Regions from separate parts of the Pseudoclavibacter sp. RFBI5 genome, predicted to be linked through region 4. Evidence: predicted binding sites of a transcription regulator. Region 4 holds the regulator's gene; each other region holds the start of a gene.
The links. The regulator HrcA, encoded in region 4, represses chaperone genes, less so after heat shock. The targets are predictions, from matches to a motif close to TTNGCACTCGNNNNNNNCGAGTGCNAA.

Region 1 (3,502 bases), 430 kb from region 4:
AGCTGGACTGCGTCGGGGCGGACCGACTCGTAGAAGCTCGGCCACCCGCATCCGGAGTCGAACTTCGTTCCGGCCTTGAAGAGCTCGGAGCCGCATGCGCGGCAGGTGTACAGTCCGGCGCGCCCCTCTTCGAGGAGCTCTCCCGTGTAGGCCCGCTCAGTGCCTGCCTCGCGCAGCACGTGGTACTCCTGCGGCGTGAGCTCAGCGCGCCACTCGGAATCGGGCTTGTTGACGGCGTAGGACACCGTGCCTCCTGGAGATCGACGAGACCGCTGGGAGCGGTCAGGGAGGAACGAGCATACGCGCGTTGCGTGAGTCCAGTCCGTGAGCCGTGCTCGTACACTTCCTGCATGGAACGGGACGTGGAGCTCAGCGACCTCGAGCGCGCCCTGCTGGATTTCGAAGACCTGAATCCGCGGCAGAACGCAGCGAAGACGGCAGCGATCAGGGATCGCTTCGGCTGGTCGACGACGCAGTACTACCGAAATCTCGCTACGCTCATCGAGACACCAGCTGCGCTCGCTCACCAGCCGATGCTCGTCGGCCGCCTACGGCGTGCGCGCGAGCGGCGGGCGGATGAGCGCCAGCTGCGGCGCGAGCAGCGCATGTCCAGCGCCTCTCCCACCTCAGGACGGATTCGGTAAAAACGTGGACTACCCCAAGGATCGCTTCGACGACATCCCACCCGGCCTCGACAGGCGCGGCGCGCATCGCGCGCCCCGAACCCGTCTCGCCAAGCTCGCCTCGTGGCTCTGGGGCCTGCTGGCCGTCGTCGTCATCGTCGCCGTCGCGGCGGTTGCCATGCAGATCATCAACGGCGCCGTCTCGTTCAGCCCGTCCGCCGAGCCCGAGACCAGCGAGACGCCGGCCGAGGCCGCCCCTGTCGAGGAGGCGCCTGCCGAGGTCGTGCCGCAGCTCGACCCGAACGTCGCCGTCCGCGTGCTCAACGGCACCGAGCTGGCTGGCGTCGCCGGTGGAACGACCACCGAGCTCGCTGACGCCGGCTGGAACGTGACGGAGACGGCGGATGCGCCGACCTCCGACTACGCGACGACCACCGTCTCCTACAACGACCCCGCTCAGGAGGCTGCTGCCCTGGCGCTCGTGCAGTCGCTCGGCGGGGGCACCGCGGTGCTGGATCCGAACGTCGCTGCCGCTGGGACGATCGTCGTCATCGTCGGCCTCGACCTCGCCGGATAGGGGCGAAAGCCCCGGGGGTTCACCGGGGAATGCGCGCCTTGTGTTCCACGAATGTGAACATCTGGAGACAAAACGTCGCCAGGTGACGTGATCGCGGTTTTCGGCTTCCACGCTCAACAGGTCGCGACCTAGTATCTTGCTCGAGTCCTGGGCACCATCGTTCGTCCCCCTCGCACGCATGCAGGGCTCCGCCGGCTGGCGCTGGCGAGTACTACTGAGCAATGGAGACAAACATGGCGAACGGAACCGTGAAGTGGTTCAACGCTGACAAGGGCTACGGCTTCATCACTGTGGATGCGCTCGACGGCGCTGCTGCACAGGATGTGTTCGTGCACTACAAGGCCATCGAGATGCAGGGCTACCGCGTTCTCGAAGAGGGACAGAAGGTCGAATTCGAGATCGGGGCCGGCGACAAGGGCCCCCAGGCGGAGTCCGTCCGCGCACTCTGATCCCCGACGACAAGCGGCGTCGACCCTCTGTGGGGGTCGGCGCCGTTTTCGGTGCAGGGCGCGGGATCTCCCGTCCTCGTTCGCCCGCAGCGAGAAGGCGTCGGGGCGGCTTGCACTCGACAGGGTCGAGTGCCAATATGGACTTGCACTCGCCTCGTTCGAGTGCCAACCACGAACCTCACGAACCACGTCCGGAAAGGACGCAGTACACATATGTCGAAGATCATTGCTTTTGACGAAGAGGCCCGTCGCGGGCTTGAGCGTGGACTGAACACGCTCGCCGACGCGGTGAAGGTCACGCTCGGCCCACGCGGCCGCAATGTCGTGCTCGAGAAGAAGTGGGGCGCGCCCACGATCACGAACGACGGCGTGTCCATCGCCAAGGAGATCGAGCTGGACGACCCGTTCGAGAAGATCGGTGCCGAGCTCGTCAAGGAGGTCGCGAAGAAGACCGACGACGTCGCCGGTGACGGCACGACGACGGCTACCGTCCTCGCTCAGGCGCTCGTCCGCGAGGGCCTCCGCAACGTCGCAGCAGGCGCAGACCCGATCTCGCTCAAGCGCGGCATCGAGAAGGCCGTCGAGGCCGTCGTCGCCGAGCTGCTCGCATCCGCCAAGGAGGTCGAGACCAAGGAGCAGATCGCTGCCACCGCATCGATCTCGGCTGCTGACGCGCAGATCGGCGAGATCATCGCCGAGGCGATCGACAAGGTCGGCAAGGAAGGCGTCGTCACCGTCGAGGAGTCGAACACGTTCGGCACCACGCTCGAGCTGACCGAGGGCATGCGCTTCGACAAGGGCTACCTCTCGCAGTACTTCGTCACCGACCCCGAGCGCCAGGAAGCCGTCTTCGAAGACGCCTACATCCTGATCGTCAACGGCAAGATCTCCAACATCAAGGACCTCCTTCCGGTTGTCGACAAGGTCATCCAGGCTGGCAAGCAGCTCCTCATCATCGCCGAGGACGTCGAGGGCGAAGCTCTCGCGACGCTCATCGTCAACAAGGTCCGCGGCATCTTCAAGTCGGTTGCCGTCAAGGCTCCCGGCTTCGGCGACCGCCGCAAGGCCCAGCTGCAGGACATCGCCATCCTCACGGGTGGACAGGTCATCAGCGAGGAAGTCGGCCTCAAGCTCGAGAACACGACGCTCGACCTCCTCGGCACGGCCCGCAAGGTCGTCGTGACGAAGGACGAGACGACGATCGTCGAGGGCGCTGGCTCGCCCGAGCAGATCGCCGGCCGCGTCGCCCAGATCCGCGCCGAGATCGAGAACAGCGACAGCGACTACGACCGCGAGAAGCTCCAGGAGCGCCTCGCGAAGCTCGCCGGTGGCGTTGCCGTCATCAAGGCCGGAGCAGCGACCGAGGTCGAGCTCAAGGAGCGCAAGCACCGCATCGAGGACGCAGTCCGCAACGCGAAGGCTGCCGTCGAAGAGGGCATCGTCGCCGGTGGTGGCGTCGCCCTCATCCAGGCTGGCGCACGCGTTCTCGACAAGCTCGAGCTCAAGGGTGACGAAGCGACCGGCGTCAACATCGTCAAGGTCGGCATCCTCGCACCGCTCAAGCAGATCGCGACGAACGCTGGCCTCGAGCCTGGCGTCGTGGCCGAGAAGGTCGCCGGACTCGAAGACGGCTGGGGCCTCAACGCCGCAACCGGCGAGTACGTCAACCTCATCGAGGCTGGAGTGCTCGACCCGGTGAAGGTCACGCGCTCCGCGCTGCTCAACGCAGCTTCGATCGCTGGTCTCTTCCTCACGACCGAGGTCGTCGTCGCTGACAAGCCCGAGAAGGCTGGCGCACCGGCGATGGACCCGGGCGCTGGAATGGACTTCTAAGCACCACGCGCACGACAACA
Region 2 (3,502 bases), on a different contig from region 4:
CTCCTCTGGAACGACACCCGCAGCGCAGGCGCAGCACGAGACCTCATCGCCGAGTTCGGCCAGGATGCGCTCGTCGAGCGCACGGGACTCGTGCCCGTCGCCTCGTTCACGATCACGAAGCTGCGCTGGCTGCGGGATGCGGAACCCGAGAACGCGGCGCGCGTCGCGGCCGTCGCCCTCCCCCACGACTGGCTCACGTGGCGCCTCCTCGGCTACGGCCCAGCAGGCGAGAGCCCCCTCGGCCCGGACCTGACGAAGCTCACGACCGACCGCTCCGACGCGTCGGGGACCGGCTACTGGTCGCCGTTCACGCTCGACTACGACCGCGAGCTGCTCATCGCGGCGCTCGGCCACGACGCCATCCTGCCCCGTGTGCTCGGACCGGACGAGGTCGCTGGGAAGACACCGGCCGGCGCACTCGTCGCCGCGGGCGCCGGCGACAACGCTGGTGCGGCGCTCGGCCTCAACGCGCGTGCGGGCGACGTCGTCGTCTCGATCGGCACCTCAGGCACCGTCTTCTCCGTCGCCGACCGACCGGTGGTCGACCCCCGCGGTGGGCTCGCGGGGTTCGCGGACGCGACGGGAGCATTCCTTCCCCTGTCCGCGACCCTCAACGCCGCTCGGGTCATCGACACGACCGCCGAGGTGCTCGGCGTCGACCATGAGGAGTTCGGTCGGCTCGCCGCATCCGCACCCGCGGGCTCTGGTGGTCTCGCGTTTGTGCCGTACCTCGACGGCGAGCGCACCCCCGACCTGCCGGATGCGACCGCGTCGCTCCTCGGCATGACCCGCGGCTCGTTCACCCGCGAGAACCTCGCCAGGGCCGCAGTCGAGGGCATGCTCGGCAGCCTCGCGCAGGCACTCGACGCCCACCGTGCGCTCGGCGTCGAGGCGAAGCGAGTCATGCTCATCGGCGGCGCCGCGCTGAGCGAGGGCGTCCGCGCCGTCGCGCCGACGCTCTTCGACGTGCCCGTCGAGATCCCGGCACCGGGTGAGTACGTCGCCGACGGTGCAGCCCGCCAGGCCGCCTGGGTGGCGACCGGGACACGTCCGGACTGGCCCGTCGAGACCATCGCTCGCCTCGAGCCCGCCCCCGACGCGGCACTCCGCACCCGCTACGCGGCGGCCGCGAAGCTCGCCCGCGAGACCGAAGAGGCAGGAACGGGACTCCACGCCGCCTGACGCGAACGAAGGCGCGAGCGCGAGTCGAGGACGAGCACAGAGACCCACAGACCTACCGACGCAGTGAGGGGCAGCGCCAGTCGGCGCTGCCCCTCACTGCGTCACAGAGGTCACATCACGAAGCGGTGATCACCGGGCCGCTCAGGCCTGGATGGTCTCGACCTTCGTGCCGCTCTCGACCTCGATCTTGCGTGGCTTCGCGCGCTCGCTGACCGGCACGGTCACGGTCAGCACGCCGTGCTCGTAGCTCGCCGCGATGCGCTCGGTGTCGAGCCCCTGGCCGAGCGTGAACTGGCGGAGGTAGCTGCCGCCGTTGCGCTCACGGACGAGCCACTTGGCGCCCTCGGCGTTGACCGTGCTGCGCTCGGCGCGGATCGTCAGCTGCTGGCCGTCGAGGTCGACGTCGATCGAGCTCGGGTCGATGCCGGGCAGGTCAGCGGTGAGGATGTAGTGGTCGGCCTCGCGGTAGAGGTCGATGGGCATCGAACGCGGGCTGTTCGGTGCTCCCTGGAAAAGTCGTTCCATCTCCTGGAACGGATCGAAGACGCGTGCCATGTCGTTTTCCCTTCCTTGTACGCACGCTCGTCAGCGCGAGACGGTGCGGTGAACTTGAGTCGACTGGTGTCAACTTCCTTGAGCAGAAAATTAGCACTCTGCCCCATCGAGTGCCAGAAAGTTTGCTGAAAACCCCGTCAGCCGTGGGCGAACGCCTCTCGAAAAGGTCAGCGCACGTCGACGCCGGGCGCAGAGCTCAGTGGGAGCGGTGGTCTTGCACAGTCATACGGGGGCCGTGCTTCGGGCGCGGGTTGCCCGCGAGCTTGATGAGCCGCACGACCCGCTCGCGGTGTCCGCGCCACGGCTCGAGCAGCTCCCGCATGCCGTCGTCGTCGACGTCGCAGCCCGCGAGCGCCCACCCGACCATGTTGGGGATGTGGTAATCGCTGAAGCTCGGGGCGTCAGGGTCGCCATGCGAGCGCTGCACGGTCTCGTTGGCCGTCCACACGCCGACCCCCACGATCGAGCGAAGACGGCGGAGCGGCTCCTCCGACCCCGTCGGCAGGCCGCTCGTGCGCTCGAGTGCCGACGCGACCGTCGCCGAGCGGATCACCGTTCCGGACCGCGAGTAGTCGACGCCGGCCCGATGCCAGTCCCAGCTCGGAATGCGCCGCCACTGCTCCGGCGTGAGCGGCAGGCGCAGGTGCCGCGGCACGAGACCGGCCGGCCCTGGCGCCGCGTCGGCGTGGTCGCGGTGCAGGATGTCCCAAGCGCGATGCGCCTCGAGGCCCGTGATCTTCTGCTCGATGATCGCCGCGCTCAGCGCCTCGAACACCGCGCCCGACTTCGGGAGCCGCAGCCCCTCGTTCCGTCGCCGCACATCCGCCAGCTCCGGCAGGGCGTCGAGGCAGAGCTCGCTCCAGTCGTCGTCGCGGCCCAGCAGCGTGGGAGCCTCGTCGACCGCGATCTCGGCGGCCGCACCCCACGACACGACCCGCACCCCCTCCCGGGCTTGGCGGAACACCGTGGTCGCGCCTCCCGCCAGCGTGTGGGACGTGCGCCACACGTCCCGCGACACCGGATGCACCCAGCACGTCGGATCTCGCCTGCCCCGCATGAGGGGAGACAGGGTCTGCTGCACATCGACCGGTGACGCCGGCCGATAGAGCGACATGACCCGATCTGGCATGCGGCAAGGGTACGCAGACCCACGGACATTCGGCGTGAGCCCCTCACCTAAAATCGTCCTCATGGCTGTCCCCAAGATCGTGCTCTACTACGCCTTCGCGCCCCTCGCCGACCCGGAGGCGATCCGCCTCTGGCAGCGCGACCTCGCGGCGTCCCTGGGGCTGCGTGGGCGCATCCTGATCTCCAAGGACGGCATCAACGGCACCCTCGGCGGCGAGCTGAACGCGCTCAAGCGCTACGTGCGCACCACCCGGGAGTACGCGGCCTTCAAGGACGCCGACTACAAGTGGTCGGAGGGCACCGGCCTCGACGAGCAGGGACAGAGCCTCGACTTCCCACGCCTCAGCGTCAAGGTGCGCGACGAGATCGTCAGCTTCGGGGCGCCGGGCGAGCTCGAGGTCGACGAGCACGGCGTCAAGGGCGGCGGCACCCACCTCGCGCCGGATGAGCTGCACGCACTCGTCGAATCGCGCGAAGAGATCGTCTTCTTCGACGGCCGCAACGCGATCGAGGCGCAGATCGGCCGCTTCGAGGGCGCCATCGTTCCGGAGACCGGAACCACCCGCGACTTCATCGCCGAGCTCGAATCGGGCAAGTACGACGACCTCAAGTCGAAGCCCGTCGTCACCTACTGCAC
Region 3 (3,502 bases), 600 kb from region 4:
TCGGCGTGGCGCTCGGCGCGCTCTCGCTGCTTCTCCTCCTGCTTCCCGGGTGGGCGTACATCGTGGCCCTGGTGCTCGGTCTCGGCGCCGTCGGGCTCGGAATCGCCGGGCTTCGCGCCCCGAGGGGCCTCGGACGCACCCTTGCCGTCGTGGGCCTCGTGGCGGGTGGCCTCGCGGTCCTGCTTGCCATCGTGACGCTGGTCGTGGTGCTGGTCGTCTAGGCACGAGACGCGCCGACGGCTCGGCTGGCCTCAGCTGAGCCGATCGGCGAGGATGGCGACGCGCTTGTCGCCGATCCTCGTGAGGATGAGCACCGCGGACGCGTCTCCCTTGAGCGAGAGCTTCCGCCTGAACTCCGCAGGGTCGATGTCGACCCCCCGTTTCTTGATCTCGAGCACGCCGATGCCTCGCTTCCGCAGCTCGCCCTTGAGCGACGATGCATGCAGGGGCAGCACCTCTCGGACCGAGAACGCGCTCGCGAACGGCGTCGGCGTGAAGTGCTCGGCGGTCATCCACGCGATGCTCTCTGAGATCATTGACGCTTCGAGCGACCGTGCGAGGTCTCCGATGAGGCGGGCGCGGATGATCGCCGCGTCCGGCTCGTAGAGCACGGCACCCAGCGCAGCGACGTCCGCGTCCCGGACGTCCTCGCCGGTCGTCAGTTCGGCGGTGCCATGCCTGCTGATCACGAGGGCCGAGCGGCGGATGCCCGCCCTCGCCGTGCCGTGCATCCACACCGTCGCCTCGACGAGGTCGCCGTTGGAGGACACCCACTGCGTCTCCGCGTCCTCCGGGAGGTACGCGTGGTCGATCCCCGGTCCCAGCTTGATACCCGTCGGGCGCTCGCGGCCTGCGGCGAAGACGAAGTCGAGGGATGGGCTCCAATCCGCCGGATCGAAGTGGCGTGCCGTGCTCCCGCCGCTTGTGGTCCTTCGGGCCGGATCGAACCAGAGCGCATCGAAGGCATCCAGGTCCACCTCCTCGGCGCGGTCGTGCCTGACCTGCGCGTTCGGAAACGGGGCCAGATTGTGGGCCGCGATAGCAGCCGTGACCTCGTCGACGTCGAACGCGGTGACCTCGAGCCCGAGCGATGCGAAAGCCATGGAGTCCGCGCCGATCCCGCAGCCGAGGTCGGCCACGCTCACGGCGCCGGCCTGCCTGAACCGGTTCGCGTGGTGCGCCGCGACTTGCAGACGCGTCGCCTGCTGCAGGCCAGCGTCGGTGAAGAGCATCCGCTCGGCGAACGGGCCGAACTTGGCGGATGCTCGCCGCCGGAGCTTCGCCTGCGTGACGACGGCGGCGACGACGTCCGCGGACCCTCCTGCCGCGCGCAGCCTCGTCACGAGGGCGAGCGCGTCTCCCGCCGACTCGACGGGCGGCGCGTCGTCGAGCAGGGTCATCGCCTCCGGTGTGAGGAGGGCCAGGAGTTCGTCGCGTTGCACCAGCACTACGCTACCGGCGTACGCCACGAGACGTCGCCGCGTTGCAGTCGTCGCCGCCTGGCCCCTACACTCTGAGTTAGCACTCTCATGGGGAGGGTGCTAATTCTGAACTTCCTATCGCTGAGAAAGAGGTCAACCGTGTCGGTGAACATTCAGCCGCTCGAGGATCGCATCGTCATCAAGCAGGTCGAAGCCGAGCAGACCACGGCTTCGGGTCTTGTGATTCCGGACACCGCCAAGGAGAAGCCCCAGGAGGGCGAAGTCGTCGCAGTCGGCCCCGGCCGCATCGATGACAACGGAAACCGCGTGCCGCTCGACCTCGTGGTCGGCGACAAGGTCATCTACTCCAAGTACGGCGGAACCGAGGTCAAGTACGGCGGCGAGGAGCTCCTTGTGCTCTCCGCTCGCGACATCCTCGCGAAGATCGTCTAGTCTCCTGACCTTCTGAGGCCGAGCCGGTTCGGGCGGTCTCATCTGCAGGAGCAGCATCGCGCATGGCGCCCACCCCTCGGGGTCGGGCGCCATTCGTGTTCCAGGGGCCCGACGTCGGGCGTACGATCTCGAGGTGACGGAATCTCCTCGGTCCGGCCTCTGGCTGGCGTTCAGCGCGTACGCGCTCTGGGGCTTCATGCCCCTCTACGTCGTGGCGACCGCTCCCACGACGCCCGTGGAGCTCATCGCGTGGCGCATCATCCTGAGCGTCGTGTTCTGCCTGCTCGGCGTGCTCGTCATGCGGGCCTGGCGTCCGTTCCGGGAGCTCATCTCGAAGAAGCGGGTCGTGCTCGGCCTCGGCATCGCCGGGGTCCTGGTGTCGGCGAACTGGCTGTTCTACGTGCAGGCGGTCGCGACAGGCCACACCCTCGACGCCGCGCTCGGCTACTTCCTCAACCCGATCGTGTCCGTCGCGCTCGGGCTGGTCTTCCTCCGCGAGAAGCTCAGGCCCCTGCAGTGGGTCGCCGTCGGGCTCTCTCTCCTCGCCGTGCTCGTCATCTCCCTCGGCTACGGCCGCATCCCGTGGCTCGGCCTGGGCGTCGCCATGACCTTCGGGCTGTATGGGCTCGTGAAGAAGCGGGTGGGGGTCCAGGCGGATGCGCTCTCCGGACTGGCGGTCGAGACGACGCTCATCATGCCCATCGGCGCGATCTGCCTGCTCTGGACGGTGCTCTTCGGCGGCGGCATCACCTTCGGCTCCGTGTCGGCGGTCAACACGGGCGTCCTGCTCTTCGCGGGCGTCGTCACGAGCGTGCCGCTTCTGCTGTTCGCGGCGGCCGCCAGGAGGCTGCGCCTCATCGAGCTCGGACTCATGCAGTACATCGCGCCGATCCTGCAGTTCGTGCTCGCCGTGGCGGTCTTCTCGGAGCCCATGCCGCTCGAGCGCTGGATCGGGTTCGCGATCGTCTGGGTCGCCCTCATCCTCTTCACGATCGACCTCGTGCGCACGGCTAGACTTGGCGCCAAGATTCCCTCGGTCGCGGACGAACTCGGTCCACCGACACGAGGCTGATGAGCTGAGGGTCCCGGGAATGCGTCCGGGGTCCTCGCTGTTCCATCACCACTGAGCTGTTTCCCGATGCACGAGGATGCCGCCGAACGGCGCATCCCAGATACCTCCTGGAGCGTAATGACCGAGTCGGACCCCTTTGGCTTCACCGGATTGACCTACGACGATGTGCTGCTGCTTCCCGGGCACACCGACGTCATCCCGTCTGAGGTCGACACGACGACACGGCTGACGCGCGGTATCACCCTGCGCGTCCCGCTCGTCTCGGCGGCGATGGACACGGTCACGGAGGCCCGCATGGCGATCGCCATGGCGCGCCAGGGTGGCATGGGCATCCTGCACCGCAACCTGTCGATCGACGACCAGGTCGAGATGGTCGATCGCGTGAAGCGCTCCGAGTCCGGCATGGTGACGAATCCGGTGACGACGACTCCCAACGCGACGGTCGCGGAGGTCGATGAGATCTGCGGGCAGTACCGCGTCTCCGGCCTGCCGGTCGTCGACGAGGAGACGGGCAAGCTCGTCGGCATCATCTCCAACCGGGACATGCGCTTCGTTC
Region 4 (3,502 bases):
TGAGGGCATCACCCCGGCCATGGGGCGCGAAGTGCTCGACGAGGAGACGAAGCGCTTCGAGCGGATCATGCTCGGCTCGCGTCTGCGGGAGGGCCTCGCGATCTCCGAGCTGGACGACTCCAGCGTCGTCGCCGAGCTCATCGCCGAGTCGCTCGTCGACGGGAGGGCCGCGCTGAAGGGCAGGCTCGTCCCGACGCTCCGCGGGCGGCTCATGGCAGACGCGATCGTGCGCCGAATCGCCGCCTGAGCCGGCTCAGCTCACGAACCGGAAGGTGACCGGGTACCGGTAGGGGAGACCCTTGTTCGCCTGGACCGCGCCGAGAATGGCGTAGACGACGACGGCAACCCAGAGCATCGGGTAGAGGAGCGGGACGATCAGCGCCAGCGGGCCGCCGATCAGCGAGAGCAGCGAGATGACGCCGATGCCGAGGTAGACGATCGCAACGGTGATGCCGAAGTTGAGCGCCTCGCGGCCCTCGCTGTCGGCGAGAGGCCCCCTCCGCCGCGTGACGAGCCAGAGGATGAGCGGCCCGACGGCCGGGGCGACGATGTTGAGCAGGTGATCGAAGGTTCCGACGAGGCGGTCGCCGTCTCGGGTCAGGGGCGGTTCTGTCCCATTCTGCGGGCCCGACTGCTGGTACTGCCCGCCCTGCGGGTGCCCGTAGGGAGCCTGCTGTCCGTACGGGACCTGCTGACCGTGGGGAGCCTGCTGCCCGTACGGTGGCTGCTGCCCGTAGGGTCCCGGCCGGTCGTATGGCGGCTGCCGAGGCTGATCCTGGTGTCCTGGCGGCGGGGTCGGTGCGTTCTGATCTGACACGGGGTTCCTCTCGTCGGTTTCGCCCACGCTACTGCGCGTGCCCTCCGAGGGCCTGGCATCCTGCTGGTGGCGTGAGCGGAAAGCGGTAGGATTGGCAGTCTCAGGTTCGGAGTGCCAGTCCGACTCGCAGCAGCTCGTCGAGGGAGGAGCATCGTGGTTTCAGACAGAAGCATGCAGGTGCTCCGCGTCATCGTCACCGACTACGTCACGAGTCGTGAGCCGGTGGGCTCCAAGTCGATCGCAGACCGTCACGATTTCGGCGTCTCCGCGGCCACCATCCGCAACGACATGGCACAGCTCGAAGACGCCGAGCTCATCGTGGCCCCGCACACGTCCTCCGGGCGCATCCCGACCGACAAGGGCTACCGACTCTTCGTCGACCGGCTCGCCGAGTTCAGGCCGCTCTCCGGGGCGCAGCGTCGGGCGATCGAGACGTTCATCGAGGGCAGCGACGACGTCGACGAGGTGCTCGGACGGTCGGTGCGACTGCTGGCGCAGCTCACCAACTCCGTCGCGATCGCGCAGTACCCCTCGCTCGCGAACGCCGCCATCCAGCACGTCGAGTTCGTCCTGCTGTCGAGCATGCGCGTCCTCACGGTCCTCATCACCGACTCGGGCCGCGTCGAGCAGCGCATCGGGCATCTGCGTGCCGAGGTGAGCGTCGAGCAGCTGCATGTGCTCCGGGACCGGCTGGCCGGCCGCCTCGTCGGGAAGACGGTCGCGCGCGCTTCCACGGAGCTCAGGGATGTCAGCGGCATCATGGGGGAGCGAGACGCGGAGCTCTTCGCTCCCGTCATCGCCAACCTGCTCGAGCTCGTCCTGGCGCACCGCCAGGAGCGCCTCGTCATGGCGGGCACCGCGAACCTCGCCCGGACCGAACGTGACTTCCCCTCGAGCATCCTGCCTGTCCTCGAGGCCATCGAGGAGCAGGTGGTCCTCCTGCGGCTGCTCGACGAGCTCCACTCCAGCCCCGAGGCCTACTCGGTCAGCATCGGCCAGGAGAACGTCGACCTGGGCCTCGGCGAGACGGCTATCTTGACGAGCGGCTACCGCAGCTCCGGGAGCGACGCGCGTCTCGGCGTCGTCGGGCCGACGAGAATGGACTACCCGAGGAATATCCAGGCCGTTCGAGTGGTTGCGAGTTACCTGTCACGGGTGCTCGACGAGCAGCACTCGGACGACTGACCCACACCGCCAGATCACTCGGCGGATGCACCCGGCGCCTGACAACGCAGGCGTGACACACACAGATGCAAAGAAGGAGTCGCCACTCTTGGCAGACCACTACGACGTGCTCGGCGTGAGCCGTGAGGCGTCCCAGGACGAGATCAAGAAGGCCTACCGCAAGCTGGCACGCCAGCTGCACCCGGACGTCAACCCGTCCGAAGATGCCGCGGAGCGCTTCAAGTCCGTCACGCACGCCTACGACACGCTCATCGACCCCGAGCGGCGCCGGCAGTACGACCAGGGCGGCCCAGATGGGCAGTCCTTCGGTGGCTTCGGCGACATCTTCGAGACCTTCTTCGGCCAGCAGGGCTCCCGCGGACCCCGCTCGCGCGCGGAACGCGGCCAGGACGCGCTCGTGCGCGTCGAACTCGACCTCGACGAGGTCATGTTCGGCACGCACCGGGACCTCGAGGTCACGACGGCGATCGCCTGCGAGAACTGCCAGGGCACCTGCTGCGCGCCAGGGACCTCGCCGACGACGTGCTCGGCATGCGGTGGGGCCGGGTCCGTGCAGCGACAGGTGCGCTCCATCCTCGGCATGGTCGTCACGAACCAGCCGTGCGCGCAGTGCCGCGGCTACGGCACGGTCATCGAGCACCCGTGCGACACGTGCCACGGCCAGGGGCGCGTCCGATCGAACGTGAGCATCCCGGTCGACATCCCGTCCGGTGTGGACTCCGGGCTGCGCATCCACCTTCCCGGTCGGGGCGAAGCCGGACCAGCAGGGGGAGCGAACGGTGACCTCTACCTCGAGATCCGCGTGCGCCCGCACGAGGTCTTCTCGCGAGACGGCGATGACCTCCAGTGCGTCGTCGAGGTGTCGATGGCCGACGCGATCCTGGGTACCTCGACCACGGTCGGTGCGCTCGACGGCGACGTCGACCTGCAGATCCCCGCGGGCGTGCAGTCGGGTGAGGTGCTGACCGTTCGAGGTCGGGGCATCACGCGGCTTCGCTCGACGCATCGCGGCGACCTCGACATCGCCGTCCAGGTCGTGACCCCGGCGAAGCTCGACGGCAGGTCGCGCAAGCTGATCGAGGAGTTCGCTGCCCGTCATCGCCACGAGGCCCCTCGCCTCGCGCGGGAGAAGCAGGGGATGTTCTCGAAGCTCCGCGACCGTTTCGGTCGCTGACGTGGCGTGGCTCTACCTCGTCGAGGACCTCGACGAGGCGCTGCGCGTCGGCGGCGTCGTCGAGGTGCGCGGCGCGGAAGCCAAGCACATGGCGGTCGCTCGGATGCGAGTGGGCGAACGTGTGCAGCTCGGCGACGGGCGCGGCTTCGTCGTCGACGGCGAGCTCGCTCTGACTGAGCGCGACCGCGCACTCGTCACGGTCCTCGCCGCGCGGCGAGTGGCGCAGTCGGCTCCGCGTGTCACGGTTGTCCAGGCACTCGCGAAGGGCGGGCGAGACGACCTCGCCGTGCAGGTCGCGACGGAGCTCGGAGCCGCGGCGTTCGTGC

Region 1: groL (chaperonin GroEL) is a predicted target of HrcA. The motif match lies at 1,792-1,818, and genes of this name have one in related genera.
Region 2: C5E06_RS16580 (Hsp20/alpha crystallin family protein) is a predicted target of HrcA. The motif match lies at 1,828-1,854, and genes of this name have one in related genera.
Region 3: groES (co-chaperone GroES) is a predicted target of HrcA. The motif match lies at 1,519-1,545, and genes of this name have one in related genera.

Annotation. Positions count from the first base shown of each region.
Region 1 is NZ_PSYA01000010.1:1,282,459-1,285,960, reverse strand. Features, by position in the region: gene msrB (peptide-methionine (R)-S-oxide reductase MsrB) at 1-245, opposite strand, end outside; gene C5E06_RS12890 (DUF3263 domain-containing protein) at 351-644, shown strand; gene C5E06_RS12885 (LytR C-terminal domain-containing protein) at 649-1,200, shown strand; gene C5E06_RS12880 (cold-shock protein) at 1,434-1,649, shown strand; gene groL (chaperonin GroEL) at 1,863-3,482, shown strand.
Region 2 is NZ_PSYA01000013.1:208,275-211,776, reverse strand. Features, by position in the region: gene C5E06_RS16585 (xylulokinase) at 1-1,182, shown strand, start outside; gene C5E06_RS16580 (Hsp20/alpha crystallin family protein) at 1,324-1,737, opposite strand; gene C5E06_RS16575 (DNA-3-methyladenine glycosylase) at 1,934-2,866, opposite strand; gene C5E06_RS16570 (rhodanese-related sulfurtransferase) at 2,928-3,502, shown strand, end outside.
Region 3 is NZ_PSYA01000010.1:1,445,766-1,449,267, reverse strand. Features, by position in the region: gene C5E06_RS13595 (hypothetical protein) at 1-221, shown strand, start outside; gene C5E06_RS13590 (class I SAM-dependent methyltransferase) at 252-1,442, opposite strand; gene groES (co-chaperone GroES) at 1,581-1,874, shown strand; gene rarD (EamA family transporter RarD) at 2,008-2,946, shown strand; gene guaB (IMP dehydrogenase) at 3,064-3,502, shown strand, end outside.
Region 4 is NZ_PSYA01000010.1:847,643-851,144, reverse strand. Features, by position in the region: gene hemW (radical SAM family heme chaperone HemW) at 1-247, shown strand, start outside; gene C5E06_RS10895 (DUF4870 domain-containing protein) at 254-817, opposite strand; gene hrcA (heat-inducible transcriptional repressor HrcA) at 971-2,002, shown strand; gene dnaJ (molecular chaperone DnaJ) at 2,091-3,176, shown strand; gene C5E06_RS10880 (16S rRNA (uracil(1498)-N(3))-methyltransferase) at 3,178-3,502, shown strand, end outside.